2 regions of the Butyricicoccus sp. OF10-2 genome follow, and region 1 is predicted to be linked to the other one. Evidence: a T-box and tRNA genes for the amino acid it is inferred to sense, from the RefSeq annotation. Region 1 holds a T-box; the other holds one or more tRNA genes.
What was found. A T-box is a leader RNA that pairs with one kind of tRNA and senses whether it is charged. The one in region 1 lies ahead of pheS (phenylalanine--tRNA ligase subunit alpha), so its partner is inferred to be a tRNA-Phe.

Region 1 (6,427 bases):
GAACGAATCCAACGTGACCGCATATGAGCTTGGCTGGGAGGATTTTTATCGCAACATAAAGAATAACGTAAACCGCCTGAACGACCTGCTGGGCGATGAACAATTCACCGCAAGCGGCTCGCGCTGCACGGCAAAGCTCGACAAACAGAATGACGACTACGGGCAAACCATGACCGGCAGCTACACGCTGAACACGGCGGACGGCTCGTTCTCGGGCACGCTTGAAAGCCGCTCCGATAGCTGGAACACCACCAAAACCGTTCTGACGTTCTCCGGCAGTGTGCAGAACTGCAAATTGAACGTGACCTACCACACCAAGAACACCGGCATTCTGTCGCTCGATATCACACTGACCACGACCGAATCCAGTGTCGAGCCGAAGAACACGCCGCCTGCAGGCGACAAAATCGTCGAATGGACGCAGCATGATTATTCCAATGACTGGGATTCTGTCAATCCGGACGGTTCTCTCGGATAACGCATTATAAAACCATAAAGAAAGAGCAGATACTTTCGTATCTGCTCTTTTTGTACTTTTTCGGAAACTTAACCGCGCAGCTGAGCGCCGAACTCGGTCTCAAGTGCCGAGATAGCGGCACGCATTGCCTTGTCGCACTCCTCGTCGGTGAGGGTACGGTCGGGTGCGCGCAGGGACAGCGAATATGCCACGGACTTCTTGCCCTCCGGGATGCCCTTGCCCTTGTAAACGTCAAACAGCTTGACGGATTCGAGCAGCTTGCCCGCCGCCTTCTCAACAGCGGCCTGCATGGAAGCCGCCGGAACGGCATCGTCAACCAGAACCGCGATATCGCGGGTGGATGCCGGGAACTTGGGCAGCGGATGATACAGCTTCTCCGGGTCGATGGCGGCCAGCAGCGCGTCCATCTGCAGCTCGGCAGCGAGCACCTCGCCGGACAGACCGTAGCGTGCGGCAACGGTCGGATGAATGGTGCCGAATACGCCGATCTCTTTGCCGTCAATGAGCACCTTGGCACAGCGGCCCGGGTGGTAGGACAGGTTGGCCTTCTCGGGAGCAAAGGACGCGCCCTTAATGTTCAGCTCACGCAGCAGCGCCTCGATTACGCCCTTGAACTGGAAGAAGGACAGGCGGCCGTAGCTGCCGAGGGTCAGGATCTTCTCCTCGTGCGGCAGTACGTCCGGGTCAGCCTTGCCGTCCTTGACGGTCGGGGTGTAGATGGTGCCCAGCTCGTACAGCGAAGCGGTCGGGTTGCGGTGTGCGTGGTTGTGCGCCAGATTATCCAGCATGGACGGCAGCACGGTGGTACGCATTACGCTGAAATCCTCACCAAGCGGATTGAGGATGGTGGTGGAGATACGGCGCGGGTCGTTCTCGTCCCAGCCGATCATGTCGTAGAACTTCGGAGAGATGAACGAGTGGCTCATGGACTCGTCAAAGCCCGCCTCGCGGCAAACCAGCGCGGCAGCGCGCTCCGCCTGCTGAGCCGGCGTGAACTCACCCTGTACCATCTCACCGGCATACAGCGTGGTCGGAATCTTGTCGTAGCCGTACATGCGGGCAACCTCCTCGGCTACGTCGCACATACGGTTGATGTCGGTGCGGAAGAACGGCACAACGACCTCGTTGTTCTCGATCTTGAAGCCCAGTTTCTCGAGCAGCTTTACCTGCTCCTCCGTGGACAGCTCCAGACCGAGCAGCGCGTTCATCTTGTCCGGCTCAAACGGCAGACGCTTGTGGTTCGGGTCGGAGTTGTCAACGTCGATAATGCCGTCAACGACCTCGCCTGCGCCGAGCATCTCGATCAGTTCGCACGCACGGTTGACCGCATCGAGGGTCATGCGCGGGTCAAGGCCCTTTTCAAAGCGGCCGGAAGCCTCGGTACGCATACCGAGCGCCTTTGCGGTGATACGAACGGTAGCGCCGTGGAAGTTTGCGGACTCGAAAACGACGGTCTTGGTGTCGTCCATAATCTCGGAGTTTGCGCCGCCCATAACGCCTGCAACAGCAACCGGCTTGTCGTTGTCGCAGATGGCGAGCATCTTATCGCTCAGGTCGTGATCCACGCCGTCCAGAGTCTGGATGGACTCACCGTTGCGGGCACGGCGGACAACAATGCGGCCATCGGACAGGCACTTGTAGTCGAACGCATGCATCGGCTGGCCGTACTCGAGCATAACATAGTTGGTGATATCAACGATATTGTTGATCGGACGAACGCCGCAGGCGTGCAGACGCTCGCGCATCCACGCCGGAGACGGCTCGATCTTGATATTCTTGACAATGCGGGCGGTGTAGCGCGGGCACAGGTCGGTATCCTTGACCTCAACCGACATATACTCGTTGATATCGCCGCCAACGCCCTTTACCTCCGGGGTCTTGACACTGAACGGACGGTCGAAGGTAGCCGCAGTCTCGCGGGCCAGACCGATCACGCTCAGGCAGTCCGGGCGGTTGGACGTAATCTCGAAATCGGAAACCCAGTCGTCCAGACCGAGCACCTTCTTGATGTCCTCGCCAACCGGGGTGCCGGCCGGCAGGAACAGGATGCCGTTCTCGCACGCATACGGTACGCAGCCGTGGGACAGACCCAGCTCCTGGAACGAGCACATCATGCCGTTGGACGGCACGCCGCGCAGCTTGCCCTTGGTGATCTTCACGCCGCCCGGCAGGGTGGACTTGTGCAGGCAGACCGGGCAGATCTCGCCAACGGACGCAGGCGTTACATTGGGTGCGCCGGTGACGATCTGCACCGGCTCCTCCTTGCCGACATCGAGCTGGCAGATCTTCAGATGGTCGGAATCCGGGTGATCGACAACCTCGAGGATCTTGCCGGTCACAACGTTGTCGATCTCCGCGCCGAGATAGTAAACCTCCTCGACCTTGGAGCCGGACATAGTCAGCTTGGCATCATACTCCTTCGGGGTGATGCCGTTCATATCGGTATAATCCGAAAGCCAGGATAATGGCAGTTTCATTGATAGGAACACTCCTTTTGGTGTTATTGTTGTCCGTAGGGCGCGACGACTCAGCGCGCCGTATTTGCCGCCTGCATATACTTACGAGCGGCGCGCCGGGGTCGTCGCGCCCTACGATAATACGTATCGCTTGTAACATGCGGGAGAGTGCGGCGGGATGAGGTCATCCCGCCCTACGGGTGCAGGTTTAGAACTGGTGCAGGAATCGAACGTCGTTCTCATAGAACAGACGGATATCGTCGATCTTGAAGCGGCCCATAACCATACGCTCCAGACCGATGCCGAAGGCGTAGCCGGAGTATTCATTCGGGTCGATACCACTCATCTCAAGCACCTTGGGGTGAACCATGCCGCAGCCGAGGATCTCGATCCAGCCCTCGCCCTTGCAGAGCGGGCAGCCTTCACCGTGGCAGCGGTAGCACTGGATATCCATCTCCGCAGACGGCTCGGTGAACGGGAAGTGATGCGGACGGAAACGAACAACCGTGTCCTCGCCGTACAGCTTCTTTGCGAACAGCTCGAGAATGCCCTTCAGGTCGCTCATGCGGATGCCCTTATCGACAACCAGACCCTCGATCTGATGGAACAGCGGAGAGTGGGTTGCATCAACGGCGTCCGAACGGTAAACACGGCCCGGCGCGATAATGCGGATCGGCGGCTTGCGCTTTTCCATCGTGCGGACCTGCATCGGAGAGGTCTGCGTGCGGAGCACAACATTATCCGAAATATAGAAGGTATCCTGCGTGTCGCGTGCCGGATGATCCTTCGGAATGTTTAGCGCCTCAAAGTTGTAGTGATCCAGCTCAACCTCCGGACCCTCAGCGATCGAGAAGCCCAGACCGAGGAAAATCTCCTTGAACTCGTCGAGCACGATGTTCAGCGGATGCTTCTTGCCGATGACAACGTCCTCACCCGGCAGGTAACGTCGATAGTCTCCGCCTCCAGCTTCTTCTCGAGCGCAGCCTGCTCGATCAGCTTCTTCTGCTTGTCAATGATGGTTTCGATCTCCGCACGAACGTCGTTGATCAGCTGACCAACAACCGGACGCTCCTCTGCGGCAACGTCCTTCATGCCCTTGAGCAGCGCGGTCAGCTCACCCTTTTTGCCGAGGAACTTAACACGGGCCTCGTCCAGCGCGCGCGAATCCTTCGCGGCAGCGAGCTGCTCCTTCGCGGTCTGCAAAATGCCTTGCAGCTTTTCTTTCATACCAATTCTCCTTCTTTGGCTTGTATATAAGGGATGGTCTCTTATACCAATTAGTAGTTAGTAATTCCTAATGAAACAAAAAACGCCTTTCATCCCTCTAAAATTAGGGACGAAAGGCGTAAAACTTCCGTGGTACCACCCTGATTCCCGAAAAAAATCGGGCACTCATTGAACGCCGGTAACGGAGCGTTACTTCGCCGGCGCCTACTGCATCTATTCAGCACCGGTGCTCACAGGGGAACTTCGCGCCATACCTCGATAAACGGCTTGCAGCCATGGGACCGTTCTCTCTGAGAAAGAGGAACACAGCGTTACTTTTCCTGCTCATCGCATTGAAATATTTATAACAGAATAATTAAAACACATTTTGCGGGAAAATGCAAGAGGCAACTACGAGATTTTCGTTTTAATAGTCAATATATTACGATTTTTTCATACTGAAACGACCGCCTCACCGTATATAAATAACAGCAGATCGTTAAAAACGGCGGGGTGAGGGCACCCCGCCCTACGATAACATTTACCCTCATGTATTACCCGCAGGAACTATCCGTAATAACGCACAAACGAATTGCGCGACACGGGCATGTCGCGCCTGCGCTGATAAAACCATCTGTGTAGCAGTACGCTATCTGTGAATTGCGAACATTTCACGAAAGACACACAACGGTCACCCGACTGCCGTTCCCTTTTTCGGAGCGGTCGCCGGTCTCTGGTCTGCGCCAGGCTAACAAATAAGGGAAAGGCAGGAGTTCAAAGAGGAAGGGAAACCGCAGGTGTCCCTTCCTTTTTGCCCTGCCGCGGGGCGCGGCACGTTCCCGCCGTCCGCAGACGGCGAATCCCCCGCTGAGGTGCAGCGAAAAACTCCCCGCCCGGAAAGGGCGAACACGCCTGCGGCAGTTCGCGTACCCCGCTCAGCCGGTGCTGAAAAAGGCTGCCGCCCGTTAGGGGCGAACCCGCTTACGCAGTTCGCGTGCCCCGATCAGTCGGTGCAGAAATGGTCTCTGCCCACCGTTAAAGCATAAAAAAAGGAACCCTTACGGGTTCCTTTTTGAAATCGCTCTTCCTTACCAGGATGCCTTGCGGACACCCGGGATCTGGCCCTTGTAAGCCAGCTCGCGGAAGCAGATACGGCAGATACCGAAATCACGCAGGTAAGCGTGCGGACGGCCGCAGATCTTGCAGCGGTTGTAAGCTCGGCTGGAGAACTTCGGCTTAGCCTGCTGCTTGAGAACCATCGACTTCTTAGCCATTTAACTTCTCCTCCTTACTTCTCAAACGGAGCGCCCATCAGAGTAAGCAGCTCCTTTGCTTCTTCATCGGTATTTGCAGTGGTGCAGATAACGATGTTCATGCCGCGGATCTTGTCGATCTGATCATAGGAAATTTCCGGGAAGATCAGCTGCTCGTTCAGACCCAGAGCGTAGTTGCCACGGCCGTCAAATGCGTTGCCGTTGATGCCGCGGAAGTCGCGTACACGCGGCAGAGCTACGTTGAACAGACGATCCAGGAACTCCCACATACGGTCACGGCGCAGGGTTACCTTAACGCCTACCGGCATGCCGTCACGCAGCTTGAAGTTTGCGATGGACTTCTTAGCGTGGGTGATGATCGGCTTCTGGCCGGAGATCAGGGTGATATCACGGACAATAGCCTCGATAACCTTGGAGTTACCGTTTGCTTCCTTACCGCAGCCGACGTTGATTACGATCTTGTCGAGCTTCGGGATCTGCATTGCGCTCTCGTACTGAAACTTCTTCATCAGAGCAGGCGCAACTTCCGCAGTATACTTTGCTTTCATATTCGGAACCATTTATTGCAACCTCCTCTTCTTAAAGCGTTTCGCCGCAGTGCTTGCACACCGTCAGCTTAGTGCCGTTCTCGGTGAACTTGTGCGCTACACGAGTCGGCTTGTCGCACTTCGGGCATACGCGCATTACCTTGCAGGCACGCAGCGCACCCTCGCGCTCGATGATGCCGCCGGTTTCACCCTGACGGCGGGGCTTGGTGTGGCACTTGATCATGTTCACACCTTCGATTACTACCATACCCTTCTTCGGGTTTACGGACAGGATCTTGCCGCGCTTGCCCTTTTCCTTGCCGGAAAGAACGACTGCGGTGTCGCCCGTCTTAACGTGCAAATTGTTCATTTGTTGGCGACCTCCTTACAGTACTTCCGGAGCAAGCGACAGGATCTTCATGTAATCCTTGTCACGCAGCTCACGAGCGACAGGCCCAAAGATACGGGTGCCGCGGGGGTTTTTGT
Region 2 (6,427 bases), on a different contig from region 1:
GCGCCTGCCTGAGCCGCCGCAATCATACCCTCGTCCTCGGAAACCGGAATGAATGCGCCGGACAGACCGCCGACACTCGAGGATGCCATAACGCCGCCCTTCTTAACGGCATCGTTCAGCATAGCGAGGATTGCGGTCGTGCCGCAGCCGCCGCAGACCTCCAGACCGACTTCCTCGAGGATACGCGCAACCGAGTCACCGATCGCCGGCGTCGGTGCGAGAGACAGGTCAACAATGCCGAACGGCACGCCCAGACGCTGGCTTGCCAGTGCGCCAACCAGCTGACCCATACGGGTGATTTTGAACGCAGTTTTCTTGATCACGTCGGCAACCTCACCGATGGAGCAGTCGCCTGCACGGCGGATTGCGGACTGCACAACGCCCGGACCGGATACGCCAACGTTGATAACGGTCTCCGGCTCACCGATGCCGTGGAACGCACCGGCCATGAACGGGTTATCGTCTACTGCGTTAGCAAAAACAACCAGTTTGGAGCAGCCCATGGAATCGTTGTCCTTGGTCAGTTCTGCGGTCTGCTTGATGATGCGGCCCATCAGACCGATGGCATCCAGATTGACGCCCGCCTTGGTGGACGCAACGTTGACCGACGAGCAGACCAGATTGGTCTCCGCCATTGCCTCCGGAATAGAGTTGATCAGGATCTCATCGCCCTTGGCAAAACCCTTCTGCACCAGAGCCGAGAAACCGCCGACAAAGTTAACGCCGGTGCTCGCAGCGGCACGGTCAAGCGCCTTGGCCAGCGGCACATAGCTGTTTGCCGAGGAGGTCGCACCGACCATGGCGATCGGCGTTACCGAAATACGCTTGTTGATGATCGGGATGCCAAGCTCGCGCTCAATCTGCTCGCCGGTGGCAACCAGCTTTTCCGCACGGCGCGTTACCTTATCGTATACCTTGTCCGCCAGCACATTAATGTCGTCCGCCGCAAGGTCGCGCAGCGAAATGCCCATCGTGATGGTACGAATGTCGAGGTGCTCCTCCTCGATCATCTTAATGGTTTCCAGAATATCTTTCGTGTTGATCATAGACATTTAACTAAACCTCCTGAAAAATTGAGAGTTGAGAATCGGTTACCTGCTCTCGATTCCGTCAATTTGTCAGATTTTGTGCATTGCGTCAAAGATGTCCTCATGCATGGTGTGAATCTTCATGCCGAGCTCCTCACCATCCTTGTCAAGCAGGTCGATGAGCGTGTTGAAGTCTACGGTGCACTTATCAATGTTTACCAGCATGACCATTGCAAATACATCGTCCATTACATTCTGAGAAATGTCGATGATGTTGACCTGATGCTCATAGAGCGTGTTCGAGATCTTGGCGATGATACCGGTACGGTCCTTGCCTGTTACTGTGATTACTGCGCGCATGTTGATTCCTCCATTTTTGCGTATATGTTAATTTATCACAAACAAATGAATAATGGAAAATTGAGAATCCGTCGTTCTCAATTATTCTCCGGCTTCCACCACGGTATTGATGATGCTGTTGGAAACCAGAAAGCCCTGTTCGGTGAGATACCACCGTGTACCCTCGTGAGCGGCAAGACCGTGTTTTTCCAGCATGCGGAATACCTGCTCGTAAGGAGCCGTGCTGACATGGTATCGGTTTTCGAGATCGTGCATATCCGCACCGTCCGAGGTCCGCAAACGCACCAGCAGGTATTCGCCCTGCCGCCGGAAGTCCGAGACCTCCTCCTCGTCCTGCGGGATGCTCTCACCGCTGATATAAGCCCTGATATCCCGGGCAAACGCGAACCGGCGGCCATTCAGGAAGGAATGGGCACCCGGTCCCAGTCCGAGATAGTCGGAAAGATCCCAGTATTTGAAATTATGCCGGGAACGAAAACCCGGTTTTGCGAAATTTGATATTTCATAGTGCTCGAAGCCGTTCCTGCGGAGCAGCCTGCACATGGCAAGATAGGTATCTGCCTGCGTATCATCATCCGGCAGAACCGGATTTTCACGTCCCATCGGTGTTGCAGGCTCCAGTTTGAGTCCGTAGCACGACAAATGCTGCGGATTCAACGTCAAACACTGCGTTACCGAGTCGAGAAACTGCGCCTGCGTCTGGTTTGGCAGGCCGTACATCAAGTCAAGGCTGATGTTGGTAAAGCCACACTGCCGTGCGAGTTCTACGGCTGCCTGTGCCTGTGCAAAGTCGTGGATACGGCCGATGCGTTTGAGCTCGGTGTCGTGCACCGCCTGCACGCCAAACGAGAGCCGGTTGACGCCGTGCTTATGCATGGCCTCCAGCACCGCTTGATATGTGCTCTCCGGATTGCATTCCACCGTGATTTCGGCGTTTTCCGCAATCGCAAAGCATGCCCCGACCGCCTGTAAAATCCTGCTGAGATAGTCTGCGCCAAGGCAGGTCGCGTACCGCCGCCGATGTACACGGTATCGACCGTGTAACCGGAACAGCGTTCGCCGTACGCCTTTATATCACGAATCAGCGCCGCCGTGTAATCGGCTTTGAGCGACGCATCCGTGACCGAATAAAAATCGCAGTACGCGCACTTTTTCACGCAGAACGGGATGTGCAGGTAGAGGCCGAGCAGCTTGCCGCCTGTTGCAGCGTTAGTTTTCCTCATCGAGTTTAAGCACAGCCATAAAAGCCTCGGTCGGCAGCTGAACCGTGCCGAGCGCACGCATCTTCTTCTTGCCTTCCTTCTGCTTTTCGAGCAGCTTCTTCTTGCGCGTGATATCACCGCCGTAGCACTTAGCCAGTACGTCCTTGCGGAGCGCCTTGACCGTCTCGCGGGCGATAACCTTGCCGCCGATGGCTGCCTGAATCGGCACCTCGAACAGCTGGCGCGGAATATTTTCCTTCAGCTTTTCGCAGATACGGCGGGCACGGCCGTAGGCCTTGTCGCGGTGCGCGATAAAGGACAGCGCGTCCACCTGATCGCCGTTGAGCAGCATATCGACCTTAACGAGATCGCTCTTGCGGTAGTCGATAAATTCATAATCGAGCGACGCATAACCCTTGGTACGAGCCTTGAGCGCGTCGAAAAAGTCATAAATGATCTCACCGGTCGGCATTTCATAGTGCAGCTCGACCAGATTGGAGTCCAGATACTGCATATCCTTGAAGATGCCGCGTCGGTTCTGACACATCGGCATGATATTGCCGACGAACTCCTGCGGCGTCATGATGGATGCCTTAACATACGGCTCGCGGGCCTCCTCGATGACATCCGGGCTCGGATAGTCGTGCGGATTGTCGCAGCGCTGCACGGTGCCGTCAGTCTTGCTGACCTCGTAGATAACACTCGGCAGGGTGGTGACAAGATCGAGGTCAAACTCACGTTCGAGACGCTCCTGAATGATCTCCATGTGCAGCATACCGAGGAAGCCGCAGCGGAAACCGAAGCCGAGTGCGACCGAGCTTTCCGGCTCAAACGACAGCGCTGCGTCATTGAGCTGCAGTTTTTCAAGTGCGTCACGCAGATCGGGATACTTGGAGCCGTCCTCGGTGTAAATGCCGCAGAATACCATCGGACGTGCCGGACGATAGCCGGGCAGCGCCTCCGGCGTCGGATTTTCCACACCGGTAACGGTATCGCCCACGCGGGTGTCGGACACCTTTTTAATAGAGGCGGTAAAGTAGCCAACCTCACCCGCACACAGCTCCTGCTGCGGAGACAGACCAAGCGGCAGCATGTAGCCGCACTCAAGTACCTGAAATTCAGCACCGGTGGCCATCATTTTGACCTTCATGCCCGGGCAGATCTTACCGTCAAGCAGGCGCATGTAAACGACAACGCCCTTGTACGGGTCGTACTGGCTGTCGAACACGAGTGCGCGCAGCGGCGCATCCGCATCGCCCTCCGGCGCCGGAATATCGGTTACGATGCGCTCGAGCACCTCGTGAATGTTGATATTCATTTTTGCGGAAATTTCGGGCGAGTCCTCTGCCGGAATGCCGATGATATCCTCGATCTCCTTCTTGACGCGCGGCGCGTCTGCCGCCGGCAGGTCGATCTTGTTGATGACCGGCACGACCTCCAGACCGGCGTCGATGGCAAGATAGGTGTTGCCGAGCGTCTGCGCCTCAATACCCTGTGCCGCATCAACGACCAGAAGCGCACCCTCACACGCCGCCAGAGAACGTGAAACCTCATAGTTGAAGTCCACATGACCCGGGGTGTCGATCAGGTTCATTTCGTAGGTCTTGCCGTTGTCCGCGGTGTATTCCATGCGGACAGCGCGCGCCTTGATGGTAATGCCGCGCTCACGCTCAAGCTCCATATTGTCGAGTAACTGCTCCTCCATTTCACGCACGGAAACGGCCTTGCACTGCTCCAGCAGACGGTCTGCCAGCGTAGATTTGCCGTGGTCAATATGTGCAATGATGGAGAAATTACGAATTTGCTCGCGATTTTTCACGTCGAAAGCTCCTTATCTGTAAACTGTAAACCTAATAAATATAGGCTCATTATAGCATATTTGGCGGGGTGTCACAAGCGTTCTTTCGCAGTTTACGTTTGTTTCTCTGCTGCAAACGTGAATTTTGTATTTTTTCATAAATTTCATTTTCTGATAAGAGGAATTTCATGCAAAGCGGTTATTGTATTATCATGATGAAGCAGTAAACCGACAAAGAATTAGCGGCGGCCGGCGGTTTGGGGTAAAACAAAAGCACCGATTTTACTCGGTGCTTCTAATTGGAGCGGCTGACGAGGCTCGAACTCGCATCCACACCCCGCAAAAGCCGCAGGCTTTCACGGGGACCCCGACCTCCGATTTTATGAAGGTGGAGGAAGCGAGTGTGCTGCGGGCAAAAGAAAAGCACCGAATGACATCGGTGCCCTTTGATTTGGAGCGGCTGACGAGGCTCGAACTCGCTACCTCCACCTTGGCAAGGTGGCGCTCTACCAGATGAGCTACAGCCGCATATTTGATTTTTCGCGCTAACGCGATTTTTAACTCGAAGATGGGTTACTTGTCGCTCCGACGCTACATCTCCGGGCGGAATCGCTTTTTCTACGGAAAAAGCCACGCTGGTTGAAATATGCCACCGGCATATTTCCAAGAGCCGCCTGCTCTCATTCCAATGTCGCAAAGCGACAATTCAGAGGTTAGAGGGCTACGGCCTCGATTCCTCAGCACGGAGGTATTATTTTTTAATGAGTGCCAATGGCACTCATTAAAAAATGGTGCCTCCGGGCGGAATCGAACCACCGACACGGGGATTTTCAGTCCCCTGCTCTACCGACTGAGCTACAGAGGCGTTTTTACAGCGCTTGTTTAGTATATTATATTCCCTCGGAAATGTCAACAACTTTTTTCAAAATTTTTTGTATATTCTGCAAGCAGGCGAAAACAGTCACAGAAGCTCAGTCTGCGACTGTATCACTTTTCTCTTCCGTTTTACGGCGGATTTGTCCCCACAACAAGTCCGCCGCTCTATCCTTTTCATGCGGGAGCAGCCACACGGTGCAGCCCAAAATAGTTCAACTGAAACGCGCCTCCTTTATGTATGTCTGGTCATTTATACTGTCTGCCGCCTGCCTTGCCATTTGAAATGTCGGATAGCGTTCTCTGCAAATCTCGTCATTGGCCGGCACGGCAGCCAACACGCTGGTTTGTGAATCAATCGAGTCCAGTTTCCACTATCCACGCAATCCCTCCTTTCCGGCTCTCCTGCCCTGCTCATACTATATAGACGAATGCCCTTCCGGTTTTGTGACACTCTTCCGCAAAAAAATAGGGCAATACCGCATAATTGGACAAGAGCGATTTGCGAGTAAATTTTGCGTACTGACGAGGCGCGGTTTTGCGGTAATACTTGATGTATTACCGTGAAATCGCAACAAAGTCAGGGCGCGAAATTTCCGCAAAGCGCCGCAGCTTTAATTGTGCGGTATTGCCCTAGAAATTTTTTCGCCATGAGAAGAGCAGCCTGTAAATCCGCTCTTCAGATTGCATCGTCAGGCACAATATGCTATAATCTGCTAAAATAATAGGCAGGAAGGCGTAAAAATGTTTCTCTATCTGGCAATGATCGACTCGGACGCAGACAAGTCCAAGTTCGAGATTCTTTACAGCGAATACAAAAATCTGATGTACTACACCGCAAACCGCATTCTGCGCAACAGCAGAGATGCGGAGGACGTGGTGCATCAGGCTTTTCTCAAAGTCATCGAAATTCTGGACACCATTTCTTCACCGAGGTGTCACAAAACGCGTGCGCTGCTCGTCACTATTACCGAGCACAAAGCGATCGACCTGTACCGCGAAAAGCAGCGCCGCAATGTCCTGCCGCTTGTCGAAGAATATGTCGGAGCCGCGCCTGCCGCCGAGATTGAGCGTCTCGCCGAGCGCGACACTCTGGCGGCCGCTATCGCTGCACTGCCGCCGCGTTACCGCTCGGTACTGCTTCTGCGGTACGACTGCGGCTATTC

Region 2: it has a tRNA-Phe gene. The T-box ahead of pheS (phenylalanine--tRNA ligase subunit alpha) is inferred to sense a tRNA for this amino acid. The anticodon was not compared.

The regions. Positions count from the first base shown of each region.
Region 1 is NZ_QUMC01000001.1:275,759-282,185, reverse strand. Features, by position in the region: gene DXB00_RS01490 (copper amine oxidase N-terminal domain-containing protein) at 1-478, shown strand, start outside; gene pheT (phenylalanine--tRNA ligase subunit beta) at 547-2,955, opposite strand; partial or broken gene pheS (phenylalanine--tRNA ligase subunit alpha) at 3,143-4,161, opposite strand; T-box leader at 4,264-4,498, opposite strand; gene DXB00_RS01475 (type Z 30S ribosomal protein S14) at 5,229-5,414, opposite strand; gene rplE (50S ribosomal protein L5) at 5,429-5,974, opposite strand; gene rplX (50S ribosomal protein L24) at 5,994-6,311, opposite strand; gene rplN (50S ribosomal protein L14) at 6,327-6,427, opposite strand, start outside.
Region 2 is NZ_QUMC01000004.1:41,147-47,573, reverse strand. Features, by position in the region: gene DXB00_RS03545 (PFL family protein) at 1-1,046, opposite strand, end outside; gene DXB00_RS03540 (ACT domain-containing protein) at 1,119-1,388, opposite strand; gene hemW (radical SAM family heme chaperone HemW) at 1,470-2,441, opposite strand; gene lepA (translation elongation factor 4) at 2,598-4,409, opposite strand; tRNA gene DXB00_RS03525 (tRNA-Gly) at 4,841-4,916, opposite strand; tRNA gene DXB00_RS03520 (tRNA-Phe) at 5,178-5,253, opposite strand; gene DXB00_RS03515 (RNA polymerase sigma factor) at 6,006-6,427, shown strand, end outside.